4 regions of the Paenibacillus sp. AD87 genome follow, and region 3 is predicted to be linked to each of the others. Evidence: riboswitches for the same ligand, from Rfam matches in the RefSeq annotation. Region 3 holds a riboswitch; each other region holds the start of a gene.

Region 1 (3,796 bases), on a different contig from region 3:
AGGGGCAAACCGTCGCAGAACAAACACATTTCCATTAATGGATAAATAAACAAATAAAACTTCATCTTTGCTCAAGTCGAGGGAAAGGGTTGAAAACAATTATGATGAGCAAATATCAAAATCTGCAAACAAATAAAAAAGGTTCCGAGAGTGGCAGCAATGCCATTCTCGGAACCTTTTTCGTGTTACATATGATGCGGTCGAGAGGACTCGAACCTCCACGGGGGTTAGCCCACACGGACCTGAACCGTGCGCGTCTGCCAATTCCGCCACGACCGCGTATGTCTTATCTCCGAGAAATTATATCGCGGCGACAAGAGATAATATATCATGTGCAGGTAATTAGTGTCAACAAAAAAAATATAATTTCGCCTTCAATGATAAAGCTTTTTATAAATTATATCTTTGAAGGCCAGTTGCCATACCAGGCATACCAACCTCTTCTTTCCTTATCGATATCGCTGAGTTTGTATTTCACAACCCCATCACGTCCTACGAAGATCGGTTTATCCGTTCCAATTTCGTAAAAACGTGCCCAAATTGGCGATGCACCTGAATCAGCTACGAGTTTGCTATCTCCGTTTTCTCTGACATACTTGTATCCTGTAATTTTCACGTTGTTGAACCAGGCTTCTGCCGCTTGAATGGAAGCCTTAATTTTCGAGTTCGACGGTCTTGTTTTCAAAAACTTTACAATCGTACTGCTCTCTCCAGCACTTAGAGAAGGCACTTCATATATCCTTGCTCCTGCAGGTTTTAGGGAGCTGGAATCATGCTGCTGTCCCCATGCAGTCAGTTTACCATTTGCTACAACCTGTGTATTGAGAATAGCATCTACACCTTTGGCAACTGATTTTTTACTGCGATCCGCAAGAGAGCTGTCGATGAATGAGAAATCACCTTTACGTGCACCTACTTCATCCAGCATGTACATGACATTAATCATGGCATCGTCGTTGAAGGTAATGTGTTTGTGATAGCCTGAGCTCTGGTATACTTGTGGCCATCCTCCATTGGAGTACTGCATATTTAACAAAAAGTTGATTCCTTTGATGGCAGCAGCCGAATATCGCGGATCATTTGTCTTTTTAAATTCCTTCGCTAATCTTCTAATTTCTGAGTATGTAGCTTTATTATCAATCGTAGATTTGGCCCACTCACCACTTGTTTCTTTGTAATCCTTCTTCCATCCCCCGTCAGGACGTTGATTCTTCAAAATATCTGAGATACTTGCTGTCGTTCCAGATGCGTCTGCAGCAGATACCTTAGCAGCAGGCTGAAATACCATTCCGACAACAGAGAAAATCATTGTACATGCCATTACCAAAGATGCAAACCTTGCTTGTGCCTTCAACATCGTTTAGAACACTCCCCAATTCATTTTCTGCAAACTGTTTTCCTTGAGCGTCTCCCCTCCTTATATTTGTTTTTAAACTCAAACTATTTCTTTTCATCCAATAAGTGGATTATACAAAAAGAATTCTATGCAAAACAATGAATTTTGTTAATAATTGCAACAATATGTAACAAATTCTTTGTCTTAACCTATAGGTATCGTCTAATCGAAATGTGAGAAAGCCAATAAATTATCCAATTTTTCTCCATTTGAAACAGTAGTTACTTTTTTGTCATCTATTAAAACCCAATATTCGAGTTATTTCTACATAAATAGCGATAATTCCGTTAACATTGAGATGATAAGAAGTGTTCAAAATCGGTTTGACATTTTCGCATTTATGCAATATAGTTTCAAAAGGTTACAAAAACTTAATTATTCATTTGCCGAGTTTCATGTTTGAAAACGGGGGAACCATTTTGGGTGAATTATTCTTATACATAGGAAATATAGGGAACCTTCTACCGAACCCTTAGCTAACTCCGTAGGCATCGAAGGGAGAACAAAAATTTTGAAAAAGCTTATCATCTCCATTTTTGGAGCAGCAGTTCTATTTACATCCGGTGCAGCAAGCACAGAGGCAAGCAGTATTAACACCGTCGTTAACAACATGACTGGCATACCTTACAAATGGGGCGGCACAACAATGGCCGGATTTGATTGCTCTGGATTTATGAGATATATTTTCAACAAATATAGCATTGAATTACCACGCACTTCCCAGCAACAAGCTAAGGCCGGAACTCCGGTATCCAAAGCTAATCTGCGTACTGGTGACATGGTATTCTTTAATACGATGGGCAATGGCATTTCACATACAGGTGTATATATCGGGGGCGGACAGTTCGCTCATGCTTCAAGCAGCAAGGGTGTCAGCATCACACAATTATCCAATCCTTACTTCAACGATCGTTACGTAACAGCACGCCGGGTAACAGGACAATTTATGTATAACAAAATGCTGGGCAAAATATAAGTTTGATTTGATATAGCGCAAAGAGGAGGCTCCGGGTGAATCCGGGACCTCCTCTTTGTTTGGGGCTTTTGTTTACAAATCCGGTGTGCTGTAGACTTCTATACTTAATGTAAAGCCTTCTGTACTCTCATTGCACCCTGAGACAGCGCATGGCCTCCGCCTACCGCTCCAGCCACAGCAACCGTCTCCATAATCTCCTGATCGGTCGCTCCTTTGGCACGTGCCTCTTCCACATGGTAAAACGTACACACCTCATTGTTCGCAAACAGTCCAATACCCAGCGCAATCAGCTGTTTGGTCTTGGCATCAATCGCCCCTGCCTGAAAACATTCTCCAGTGAACTCATGATAAGACTTCACCACAGCTGGCAGCACATCGCTTAATTCACCAATCTGATCTTTATAGGCATGAACCTTATCATTCATCAGTGTCATGGTTACCGCACATCCTCTCGGCTGATATGTTACAAGCTCTCACTGTACCTATCTTCTCTCCGGAGAGGTGTAATTATGCCAAAACATCCATGGTAAATGAACCTAAATAGGCATGTCCTATTCTTCGAGCAGGCTCTCGCGTGGTTCGCTGAACAATTGATATCGGTAATTCCGATCAAGCTTGACCACACGCCGATTCTGACGGCGAATGAGTACCTGCTCCCCGTCCCAAGCCACTACAATACCTGTCACATCATTGGACTGAATCTCGTCCCGTACTACCCTTACTTTTTCACCCGATAAACGCAGTGCATCCAATTGTGCATCACTGATCATATTTATGGCGCCTACTTTCCCAAAAAAATTATTTACAAAAAGAGACCTAAATGAAAAGTCATTTAGGTCTCACGTGACTGTATTGGACTGTCATGTCATTCGAAAGTATGTCCCGACTGAAAGTTACCGCTGCGCGTGCTCTTTGCTGTCGTTCTTCTCAAACCAAAAATCAAGCACTTTGGCGGACATCACACGTTCTTCAAGGTACTCCACTTGATGCGGTGTAAATTGTTCTTTCCAAGAGAAGGACAACTCTTCGCACAAGCCTACAATCGTCAGCAATTCTGACCAGGCAACGTAGCGTTTGTACCAGAAAAATTGAGGATGTTCAATCATATAGGGATAAAGGTCATCGAATTCCGTATGTTTACAATCCAGGGCACGCTCAAAATGTACTTTCGATTCCGCCAGCTTATCAATAAAAAATTGTTCTGTTGCCGGTTGGTTACCCATGGTGTTGCCTCCTCTCCCTAACATAACCCCATTATAAATGAAATCAGCGGTCATGCAAAGGCATTGTTATAAAAATAGGCACTTTTTCCTTTAAAAAGTCACAATTCGTTATCGTCAAATTGCACGGTGCCATCGTTCAGTGAACGAATGCGCACCAACGCTTCAACCGGGATGCCCTGCTCACGAATAGTGCGCGCTCCG
Region 2 (3,796 bases), on a different contig from region 3:
TTCTTCCATTGTGCAAACCCGTCAGATTGAACAGACGCCCAAAGGGAAAAAAGAAGCGATCCTGTATTCCACCATGGATTCAACCATCGCTTTAACGCTAGCTTTGTTCATCAATGCAGCCATTCTGATTGTGTCTGCTGCCGTGTTTCATAGTGCGGGTATGACCCAGGTCGCGGAAATTACAGATGCTTACCATCTGTTGACACCTCTGCTGGGAACCACCATCGCCAGCATCCTGTTCGGTGTAGCCCTGCTGGCTTCAGGCCAAAACTCAACACTCACAGGCACGTTATCCGGACAGATTGTAATGGAAGGCTTCCTGAACATTCGTATTCCAGCGTGGCTTCGTCGACTGGTTACACGTCTGATCGCTATCATCCCGGCCGTCATCGTAACAGCCATTGCCGGAGAGCACGGAACAGAGGAACTGTTGATTCTTAGCCAGGTTGTGCTGTCTCTGCAGCTACCCTTTGCCGTCATTCCGCTGGTAATGTTTACGAGTGACAAAAAAAGCATGGGGGCTTTTGCCAACAAGCTTTGGCTCAAAATCATCTCCTGGATCATTGCCGGAGTTATCGTTGTCCTGAATGTGTATCTGATTATCCAGACCATTCTGTTGTTCTAGGTTAAACGGGATTACGCCGTATTTTGTCTAACTCAAAAAGGCTGATCAACTCAAGTAACGTACCCCTTGAGACGATCAGCCTTTTATATGTTTGAGCAGCAGCCTAATTATACCGATTAGATCTTAAACACTGCTCTTATTTAGTTGTCTGAATTTTGAGTTACCATTAACAATGGAAGAAGTTCCTCCAGTGATTCAATAGTCCAGTCTGGACGCTCTGCATCCGCAAGCTCCGGCTGGAACCTGCCATAACCCTGCAAAATCCGGATCGTGTGCATACCCAGCTTCTTAGCCGGAATAATATCATTATCAATCCTGTCGCCGATCATGACCGCTTCCTCAGGTTTGCATCCCGCCTGTTTCAACGCTACAGCATACAATTCAGGATCAGGCTTGGACACTCCTTCTTCAGCCGAACAGGCCAGCACATCCACATACTTGCGCAAGCCGTAGCTATCCAGCCGATTTTCCGTCCCCGGACTCTGATTGGCAATGATACCAATCTTATAGTGTTGCGACAACGTCTGGAGAACAGCGTCGGCTGACGCAAAGGGGCGCTCAAGCTCTTTGCGGAACTTCAGCTTCTCCTGTATCTGTTCCCGGTGCCCCTCATCGCTGATAAGGGTACGAATAGCCAATTTCATCGGCCATTGCTCGTAATTTCGGTAAGAGGCGGCAAATATATCTCGCACCGTCTGCATCTCCACCTGATAACCAAGCGCACAAGCTTCACGAACGAACTGACCGATAATATCATCTACCGGCTCCCATTCGTCCACGAGCGTATCCCCCACATCAAAGAACAACCATTGTATTCCACGTACATCCGGCACGCCTATTCCTCCTCGTTAGCCACAGGAAATCCATATCCCTATTTCCCAAACCATAAAAAAGAAGACCCACCAACATGCATGAGTCTCCTCAAGTTTCCGTTTATTTATGATTTCAATTATAACAGGCAGCTGACACTGGATCAATCACAGGAATAGTACTAGCCACTAGCCATTCAGCAGAAACCCAACTTCCCCATTCAAGGAATATACAATACGGTCTGCTCCCATTCCCCGATAGATCCCTTTGGGGTGGCTTTGTTCCGTAATGACACACAAGGACTTGGATGTCCATGAGCGGCAGATCTGCAAATATCGACAGGTCAGGTTAAGGCTATTTTCAAAAATAAAAACATTGCCGACACTACCTTGCGGCAAAAACCATTTCTGAGCTGCAGCCGTGTTCATGCGAATGACATGCTCCACACCGATTCTCCGGAGCCTGCGCTCTTCCCCTGCACTGTTGGTCAGAACGGCAAACGGCATTTTTTTGTACATCAGCAATTTGATAAATTTACGTCCTGCTTCATTTGGAGCAGTCACTAAGATCATCTCTTTATCCATCATTCGTTCCTCCCTTGGCGTGAAAAGACAACAAAAAAGAAGCGTGGGGGACCAAGGCCTCCCGGACGCTTCTTCAATAATCCATAGCAAAAAGACACTATGAACCAGCGTACGGCTTGTTGCCTCTCCCTTTAACGCTTACGAGGTTAGCTGACGGATTCGGGCGCGAGAGTCGCCCTATTTCCGGCTGTCACCGGAAAATTCACCCCATGGATGCCTACTGTCTTGGACAGTTCATCCTGTTGGTTCCCCCGTTTCCCACCCATGAATGAATGGAAACTCAGCGATTAAAACATCGTTCTTTTATAATCATTAATCAGAGCGATATTATCGTTTGTTTCGTTTTTCATGTAAAATTTAATTTAAATTGGAATTACGATATGAATCATACACCCGTGCCATATTGGTGTAAAGTCTGCGCAGATCACCGAATCGACGGATTTTTGCCATTTCACATCAATAATAGCGCTTACAACGCATCCATTCTCTACCCATCTCATCAAAGCTCTCTAATTCTCTCTTTAGCGAAATTCAGGTAGCAAATCAGTCACAGATCATACACGACAGCTTCAAATTGAGTTAAAAAAGCAATATTAATTTTGCATTATTTAATTGTAATCAATATAATAGAAGAAAGAAGAATATGAAATGGAGGCGATTTTCATGTCAGTCTACGACTACAAAGTAAACACCCTTCGCGGTCAGGAAGTTGAAATGTCCAACTATCGTGACAAAGTACTGCTTATCGTGAATACAGCAAGCCAATGCGGCCTCACACCTCAATTCAAAGGTCTGCAAGAGCTTCAGGATAAGTTTAAAGACTCCCCATTCGAAGTTCTTGGTTTTCCAAGCAACCAGTTTGCACAGGAAAAAGGCTCTTCTGATGATATTGCCGAGTTCTGCCAGATGAACTATGGTGTTAGCTTCCCGATGTTTGAGAAGATCGATGTGAATGGTTCAAGCGCTCACCCTCTTTTCCAGCACCTTACCAAAGAAGCGCCAGGCGTACTCGGCTCCAAAGCCATCAAATGGAACTTCACCAAATTCCTTGTGGATCAGAACGGACGTGTTCTGAAACGGTATGCTCCCAAAACAACACCTGATAAAATTGAAGCGGACATCAAAGAATTGCTTAAATAACAAGTAAAGGCCATCCGACCCCAGCAGACAGAATGAGCATGCATTCAGGGGAAACGGGTGACCTTTTTTTGTCTGGCCCATCTGTACTGTAAATAAAACAAAAAAAAGAAGCTTCCCATACGGGAAGCTTCTTTTTTATCGTTCTTATGATGCGGTCGAGAGGACTCGAACCTCCACGGGTATACACCCACTACCCCCTCAAGATAGCGTGTCTGCCATTCCACCACGACCGCATGTCGTAAATAATCGGCAACAAAATTGATTATACCCGGTTCATGTTTAAAAGTAAAGCATTTTTCTTAATATCATTTTAACTGCGCTTTTCCTTCCATAAATCGTATAATCTCGTCATTTTCTCCTACGAAGTGCATATGATTAAATTTAATCCCGTTTGTATACCCGATTAGGCCGATCACTCTACTTTATTTGTATTACCATCCTTCATATCCCTTAGTATAAAGTAACTCATAAAGTTATATAAAATAACACTAAATAGATTTAATATTCAAAAAACAAAGAAACTATTGACAAAAAGCGGATATTTATGTGAATATATATATCATATAATTCGGATTCACAAACATAAAGCGAACCAAAAAGGAGTATAAATGTTATTTAACATAACATTTAACGAACG
Region 3 (3,796 bases):
GTGGTCTTCATCGCGGAAAACATCATTTGTATTATCCGCAGAATAAGGTGGATGCGATTGTTCATGAATTACCGTCCCATATACGCCCCTATTTCTCCCATTAAATGATGCGCAATGCTGTTCAAGAATCATGATGTAAAAAAGCTTTCGAAAAGAGCTATTTTTCATGATACAGTAATCTGCTTTAATGGAGAGTACATGTAGATCGACATAATTTTGTAATCAAAGTAATTAGAATACAACCCGATTGCCTAAAAATGAGCACATATAGATATGAAGGAACTTGTTCGTTCTACATGTTGTGCTCAACAAACAATGAAAGAAATATAAAAAAAACATGATCCAATTTAGTAATAGTTATGTTCTGGTTAAGACTGCAGGATGGATTAAAAAGAGATAGTCGTTTATTCGACATGAAGGGAGAAATACAGCATGATGTTGTTCGACACACATACACACCTGGATGCACCACAATTCGACGAGGACCGCGAGGAAATGATTCAGCGTGCTGTGGATGCAGGCGTTGGTCGCATGATTAATGTGGGCTTTAACCGGGAGACCATTCCAACCACGATGAAGCTGGCTGAAACCTATGATTTTATATATGCTGCCGTAGGCTGGCACCCAGTGGATGCAATCACAATGCAAGAGGGTGATCTGGAATGGATTGCATCTTTATGCAAGCATGAAAAAGTGGTAGCCATCGGTGAAATTGGTCTAGACTATTACTGGGACACTTCACCGAAAGAGGTTCAACATCGCGTATTACGACAACAGATTGGTCTTGCCCGTGAGTTGAATATGCCGATTGTCATTCACAACCGGGATGCGCATGAAGATATTGTAAAGATTCTGCGTGAAGAGAAAGCTGGAGAAGTAGGCGGTGTCATGCATTCCTTCTCTGGCAGCTGGGAAACGGCGAAAATGTGTCTGGATTTAGGCTTTCATCTTTCCTTCGGAGGGCCAATCACGTTCAAAAATGCAAAGCAACCCAAAGAGGTACTTGAGAAGGTTCCTATGGACCGATTTTTCATCGAAACGGACGCTCCTTATTTAACACCGCACCCTTATCGTGGAAAACGAAATGAGACAGCGCATGTACGTCTGGTTGCAGAAGCAGCTGCGGAAATTAAAGGCATTTCGATAGAGGAAATTGCAGCAATAACGACCAAAAATGCCATGGAACGATTTGGGATTCGTTAAAAGATCGAGCAAAACGGGTGAAAAAGTGAGTTAGGCGGAGTTAATTTGCTTTTTGATCCAAATAAATCAAGAATATTACAATATTTTAACCAAATATTTAGAAAAACGTACTTGAACAACGCTTTACAACATGCATAGAAACAGGATATCATCTTTTCAGTGAATTGTTGTGCGGAAAATTGGACAGATGTTCGGGGGATGAACAAAGGGACACTTTCCGATGAAACAACATTACTTTCATGAATCAGTCTCGCTGAGTCTCCGTTAACGGAGAGCGGGGGAACCAATAGGGCTTAAACATCGGTGATTGCAGCCGATGCGCAACATGCGCTGACCCAAAAGCAGCGTATGAATCTGCGAAGCCGTATTTGATTTCTTCTTTGGGTCTCGGGGTGAATTCAAGGGCGTCCGCCATGAGCGGATGACCGGAGATAGGGCGGCTCTCTTTCGCCCGAACCCGACAGCTAACCTCGCAAGCGGAAAAAGAGAGGCAACCTCGTGCATGAATTTCCGATATTCAGAATCATTCGGAAGCCACGAAAGAGTTCCTCTTAAACTCTTTCTTTGGCTTTTTTGTTTTTGAATAAAAGAAATACTGTCATCATACGGTAAGTATTCAGGAGGATGACATCATGTTGCGAAGATTGATTCATGGTGCAGAACCGGATTATGTTGGTCCGATCTGTGTTCTGTAGAAAATTTGGTATAGTCGCGTCAAAGACATCATGCATTACTTTAGACGGCGAGGCTATGAAGGAGGACGGAGAAGTGGGCACATTCCAACCAGAAGAGACCCATGAGTCACGATCATCCAGTAAGTCTTTCGCGTTGCGGTGGAAGCATGAGAACTTGCGTCAAATGGCATTGATCGCGATTTTCTCAATTGCGCTTACAATCATGATCTTGTTAGTCGTTTACGGTCAGGCCGGGAAACAAATTTCACTGGTTATTGATGGCAAAGCTCAAGCGGTAGAGACTCGTACAGGAATGCTTCAGGAAATGCTGGAGGAGCAGTCAATCACAGTCAGCCCTCACGATCAGGTATCCATGCCCTTGAATGGGGCGATCACAGATGGAGACCGCATCGTTATTGAGCGGGCCGTTCCAGTTAATATTACGGCAGACGGGGACACCAAGACTCTGTATACAACCGATTCATCGGTAAAAGATGCGATTAAAAAATCAGGTATTCAAATTGCAAATGAAGACAAAGTATATCCGGCGCTTGGAACCACTATTGAAGCGGATATGAAAATCCGTGTAGTGCGGGTAACAAAGCGTACGGTGGAAGTGGAACATCCGATTGCTTATAAAGTGATCAAAACGGCTGACCCTAGCTTGTACAAAGGCGACAATCGTGTCGTTGTGAGCGGTAAAGAAGGCACACTTGTACAGCATATTGAAAAAGTGTTTCAGGATGGAGAATTGGTCTCCAAAAAAATGGTGGGTAAATCGGTCGCAACGAATCGCGTCGATAAAGTGATTGCCATTGGTACCAAAGCCAAACCTGTTGTGAAAGAGCCAGTGATTCAGACGGTATCGGCGCAGACTTCCACGACAAAAACAGCAACAACCACGAACTCGAAGAAAACCGCTGCCTCGGGCAGCAAAGTAATTACCGTCTCAGGCAGTTCTTTTAAATATTCAAAAGTCTTGAAAAATGTATCCATGACGGCATACTCTTCTGAAGAGCCTGGTATCGGCACAAAAACAGCTTCAGGTACTCGGGTAACTGAGGGACGTACCATTGCGGTTGATCCCAAAATCATTCCGATTGGCTGGTGGGTGTATATCGAGGGCCTTGGCTTCCGTCGCGCGGAAGACACAGGTGGTGCCATTAAAGGCAACAAAATTGATGTGTATTATGATAGTGTGAAGCATGCCCTGAACTTCGGACGGAAGAAAGGCAAGACGGTATATGTGATTGGTCCGGTGAAGCCGGAAGCGAACTAAAATCGTTTTACTTTGAAATGGGAATGCTATAAAATATAAGCATGAATGATTCATGCGGAATATGCGGCGGAGGGGTCTGAATTCAGTCTCCCCCGCCGTTTGGCAGAGAAGAGGGATATTCCTCTTCTTTTTGCGTTAGAAAGGAAGAAATGGAACATGATAAAAGAAGTGATCGTGGTAGAAGGCCGTGACGATACCGTAGCCATTCGACGTGCGGTTCAGGCAGATACGATCGAGACTGGTGGGTCCGCCATCAACCAGCGCATTCTAAAGCGGATCGCACTTGCTCAAGAGAGACGTGGTGTCATCGTACTGACAGACCCGGATCATGCTGGTGAACGTATTCGTAAAATTATCGCCAATAAAGTACCTGGTTGCAAGCATGCTTTCATCCCTGAGGCGGATGCTACGCGTAAAGGCGACATCGGGGTGGAGAACGCCTCACCGGAGGCGATTCGTCATGCATTGGCACGTGTGCACACGTCATATGAAGGCGCACCCAGTCTGATTGATTGGGAGGATCTGATTGCGGCGGGACTGATTGTGCACCCACAGGCTGCTGCACGTCGTATGGAGATGGGCAATCTGCTGGGCATAGGTTATTGCAATGGCAAACAGTTCCACAAGCGGTTGAGTGTAT
Region 4 (3,796 bases), on a different contig from region 3:
AGGGAATCCCAGGCGCAAAACTGACAGCACTTGATAAAATATCTGATATCGTGCTGCAATTGCAGACCAATCGTGTAAATGCTGCGATCGTTGAAGATACGGTGGCTGCCGGTTATCTGGATGATGTGATTGGATTAGCTCCAGCTATTCCAGATGAAGAGCAGGCCGAAGCGGCAATCGGGATTCGTAAGGGCAATACGGAATTGCTGAATGCAGTGAACGGAACGCTCGAGCGTCTGAAAAGCGAAAATAAAATCGATCAGTTGGTTACCGAGGCAAGCCAGTTGATGGCAGACAAGGTGAAAAAAGATCAAAACATTTTTCAAGTGTTCTGGGAGTACAAAAGCTTTTACGCAACAGGTGTAGGTTACACCCTCTTACTGTCTGCACTCGGTGTAATATTCGGGGTAATTATCGGTTTGATCATCTGTCTGTTACGTCTGCATGACGTTTCAATTCTGCGTTGGATCGGAACAGCTTACGTTGAAGTTATTCGTGGTACACCAATGCTGGTTCAGTTGATGATTATCTATTACGGGCTTGCCTTGACGTTTGGTATTACATTTTCGCCGCTTCAGGCGGGGATTATCACACTATCCATTAATAGTGGTGCCTATCTTGCTGAAATTTTCCGCGCAGGTATACAGGGTGTGGATCGAGGCCAACTGGAAGCAGCTCGGTCCCTGGGAATGGGCAGAGGTGCGGCAATGCGCTTCATCGTGCTCCCACAAGCGTTCAAAGCGGTGTTGCCAGCGATCGGTAATGAGTTCGTGACCATTATCAAGGAATCCTCCATCATCTCGGTTATTGGTATGGTGGACATTATGTATCAGGCAAGTGTAGTCAAAAACATTACGTACCAAGGAATGAATCCATTCCTGATTGCAGCGGCCATTTACTTTGTGCTGACGTTCATTTTGTCCAAGCTGCTGGGTCGACTGGAAAGGAAGTTGAGTGCAAGTGATAGACGTTAGACAATTACACAAATCATATGGAAATAACGATGTGCTCAAGGGCATTAACGTAACAATTGGTAAAGGCGAGGTTGTCGTGGTCATCGGTCCGTCCGGATCGGGGAAAAGTACCTTTTTGCGTTGTCTGAACTTATTGGAGCAGCCTACTTCCGGTGAGATTGACTTTGAGGGAGTTTCGATCACTGACCCTAAACACAACATTAATGCAACTCGTGAAAAAATGGGGATGGTTTTCCAGCATTTCAATCTGTTCCCGCACAAAACGGTGCAGCAGAACATTACGATTGCTCCCATTAAAGTGAAAAAACAATCTGCACAGAAAGCGGAACAAATCTGCGCAGATTTGCTCAAGACGGTTGGCCTGTCTGACAAAAAAGACGCTTATCCAAATCAGCTGTCCGGTGGACAGAAACAACGGATCGCTATTGCAAGAGCGCTTGCGATGCAGCCGCATGTCATGCTGTTTGACGAGCCTACTTCAGCACTGGACCCTGAAATGGTCGGTGAAGTACTGGATGTCATGAAGCGGCTTGCAGAGGGCGGCATGACTATGGTTATTGTAACGCATGAGATGGGCTTCGCACGCGAAGTAGGGGACCGCATCCTGTTCATGGATGGTGGGGTTATTGTAGAAGAAGGAACACCTGCTGAAGTGTTTGGTGAGCCTAAGCATGCACGTACACGTGACTTCCTTGCTAAAGTGCTCTAATCCATCCAAGTCATCATTAGGATGAATTGGATGAAAATGCAAAATATATACTGTGGATGAGAATTCTTATTCCCTCATAGATCCCTGTCGGCGACCTGTCGGCAGGGATTGTTTTGTGCGTGTGAATACGCACGGATTTACATAAAAAGTAACGTTTCTGTCATCAACGATATAAGCTCAAATAGACATTTTTTTGAAAAAGTCGCTTGAATTCAGCAAAAATATTGAAGTGAATTAGCCAGATGGTAACATTTACTACGACTCTTGGTTACAAAGTTGTGATATATTTGTTCCTGCCGAAACTTCCGGAGTTGGGAGTGTGGGGGATGTAACGATGCAGAGTGTGCTTGGGGAAGAATCATTTGCACACGGCTTGGGGTGAATTAGGGCTACATAAATTATGAATGTAATTGAACCTATAGGGTGGTTTCCTCCATCCGAATCCGACAACTAACTTCGCAGGCATAATGAGGGAGGAAGACCATGATTAACAAGAAACGTATAGCCAAAACAGCAACAGCTTTGCTGACAGCAGCAATGCTCATTCAGGCCGTTCCGGCTCATGCTGATTCAGTTCATGTGGCCAAAGAGGGGGATACCTTCTACACCTTATCCAAACAATATGGAGTTGGACTTAACGCTCTTATTAAAGCTAACAATGACATTTCAGCTTACAACATTTATGGTGGTTTGAAAATTACGATCCCTGGTAAAACAACGAACACTGCTTCTGCTGCAGCAGCTAAAACGGAGGCCAAAACGGTAACTGCCGCAAGCCTTGACGTTAATGCAGATAGTAAAGTTGTACAAGCCTGGGGTAAAACGTTTGATTACAGCAAAGCTGTCGACGTCAAAGCAACAGCATACTCCGCAGACGCTTCCGAAAATGGAGGATGGGGTGCTGTGGATTACTTCGGTAATCCGCTTGAATTGGGTACCATTGCAGTAGACCCGAGTATCATTCCATTGGGTACAAAGGTACTGGTGACAGGTCATACACATCCCGGACTGCCAAAACAGGCATTTGTCGCAACGGCTCGTGATGTGGGTAGTGCCATTAAAGGTCACAAGATCGATATCTTTATTCCTGGCAGCAAGCAATCCGTGAGCACATTTGGTATTCAGGATGTTGAACTTTACATTTTGAAATAAAATCAAAGCGTAGCTGCACATCATCATATGTGACTCCAACTAAATCTAAATTAAACAATAAAGGGTGTTCTCCAATCACGATAATGTGAATGAAGGACACCCTTTTGAATATCCGACTGCCGTATTCTAAACCTATTTACCCTTTGGCAGTTCCAGCATTTCGTCCAAAGTCACCAGCTCGTACCCGCGGTTTCGCAATTCCTCGATAACTTCAGGCAACGCCTCGATGGTACCACTCAGCTTCGATCCGACACCGCCTCCTGCATGTTGCAGAACAATGGAACCTGGTTTAACGGCCGACAGGATGTTTTGTTTGACTTCCTCTTTGGAGAGGCCCTTCCAGTCCAGGGAATCGACGTTCCAATTCACAATGCTGTAATGTTGTTTGGCCGCCCATTGCAGCTGTTGCTCATTAATGTCGCCATAAGGTGGACGAATCATTTTGGGAGTGTAGCCCGCCAGATTCCGAATAATATCCCCGGTATGTAAGATTTGTTTGCGAAATGCATTCATGGACAGCTTACTGAACTCCGGGTGATTGTAGCTGTGATTGCCAACAATATGCCCTTCCTTTACCATGCGTTTCACTAAATCCGGATGTTTCTCAGCGCGATGTCCCACAATGAAAAACGTAGCCCGCACCTTGTATTTTTTTAGAATATCCAACACCTGCGGGGTGAACCGTGGATCAGGTACGTCATCAAAAGTCAGTGCGACCTTTTTTGTCGAGGGGCCATTTGTTTTGAATGTATCCGCATATTTCTGTCTGAGCTGTCCCAGCGTCAGCTGCTCCTCTTCGGAAGAATCAGACTTCGAAGCAGGTTCGGTTTGCGGGCTTGAAGAAGCCCATAACTGAGCAGGAGCGTAACTTCCTCCCAGAAGAATGACCATGATGGATAACATGATGAGGCGTACACGCATGTTAGTGCCTCCTTTTCCCAAATTGCGTTCTCTTTGGTAT

The links. A riboswitch is a leader RNA that binds a small molecule or an ion and turns the genes downstream of it on or off. The one in region 3 is predicted to bind cyclic di-AMP.
Region 1: it holds a riboswitch for cyclic di-AMP, as region 3 does, so the genes downstream of both, gpAD87_RS16040 (C40 family peptidase) here and gpAD87_RS24255 (3D domain-containing protein) in region 3, are expected to answer to the same signal.
Region 2: it holds a riboswitch for cyclic di-AMP, as region 3 does, so the genes downstream of both, gpAD87_RS19390 (hypothetical protein) here and gpAD87_RS24255 (3D domain-containing protein) in region 3, are expected to answer to the same signal.
Region 4: it holds a riboswitch for cyclic di-AMP, as region 3 does, so the genes downstream of both, gpAD87_RS07480 (3D domain-containing protein) here and gpAD87_RS24255 (3D domain-containing protein) in region 3, are expected to answer to the same signal.

What each region holds. Positions count from the first base shown of each region.
Region 1 covers NZ_LXQN01000007.1:3,691,866-3,695,661, forward strand. The annotation lists tRNA gene gpAD87_RS16030 (tRNA-Leu) at 196-279, opposite strand; gene pelA (pectate lyase) at 398-1,357, opposite strand; cyclic di-AMP (ydaO/yuaA leader) riboswitch at 1,771-1,902, shown strand; gene gpAD87_RS16040 (C40 family peptidase) at 1,908-2,372, shown strand; gene gpAD87_RS16045 (carboxymuconolactone decarboxylase family protein) at 2,477-2,806, opposite strand; gene gpAD87_RS16050 (hypothetical protein) at 2,924-3,142, opposite strand; gene gpAD87_RS16055 (hypothetical protein) at 3,266-3,595, opposite strand; gene gpAD87_RS16060 (xanthine phosphoribosyltransferase) at 3,694-3,796, opposite strand, start outside.
Region 2 covers NZ_LXQN01000007.1:4,385,378-4,389,173, forward strand. The annotation lists gene gpAD87_RS19380 (Nramp family divalent metal transporter) at 1-625, shown strand, start outside; gene gpAD87_RS19385 (HAD family hydrolase) at 766-1,458, opposite strand; gene gpAD87_RS19390 (hypothetical protein) at 1,624-2,022, opposite strand; cyclic di-AMP (ydaO/yuaA leader) riboswitch at 2,140-2,315, opposite strand; gene gpAD87_RS19395 (glutathione peroxidase) at 2,683-3,159, shown strand; partial or broken gene gpAD87_RS32990 (hypothetical protein) at 3,138-3,203, opposite strand; tRNA gene gpAD87_RS19400 (tRNA-Leu) at 3,310-3,392, opposite strand.
Region 3 covers NZ_LXQN01000019.1:114,771-118,566, reverse strand. The annotation lists gene gpAD87_RS24265 (HD domain-containing protein) at 1-104, shown strand, start outside; gene gpAD87_RS24260 (TatD family hydrolase) at 433-1,203, shown strand; cyclic di-AMP (ydaO/yuaA leader) riboswitch at 1,445-1,698, shown strand; gene gpAD87_RS24255 (3D domain-containing protein) at 1,972-3,156, shown strand; gene rnmV (ribonuclease M5) at 3,313-3,796, shown strand, end outside.
Region 4 covers NZ_LXQN01000007.1:1,635,582-1,639,377, forward strand. The annotation lists gene gpAD87_RS07470 (ABC transporter substrate-binding protein/permease) at 1-974, shown strand, start outside; gene gpAD87_RS07475 (amino acid ABC transporter ATP-binding protein) at 961-1,683, shown strand; cyclic di-AMP (ydaO/yuaA leader) riboswitch at 1,968-2,164, shown strand; gene gpAD87_RS07480 (3D domain-containing protein) at 2,167-2,835, shown strand; gene gpAD87_RS07485 (polysaccharide deacetylase family protein) at 2,968-3,756, opposite strand.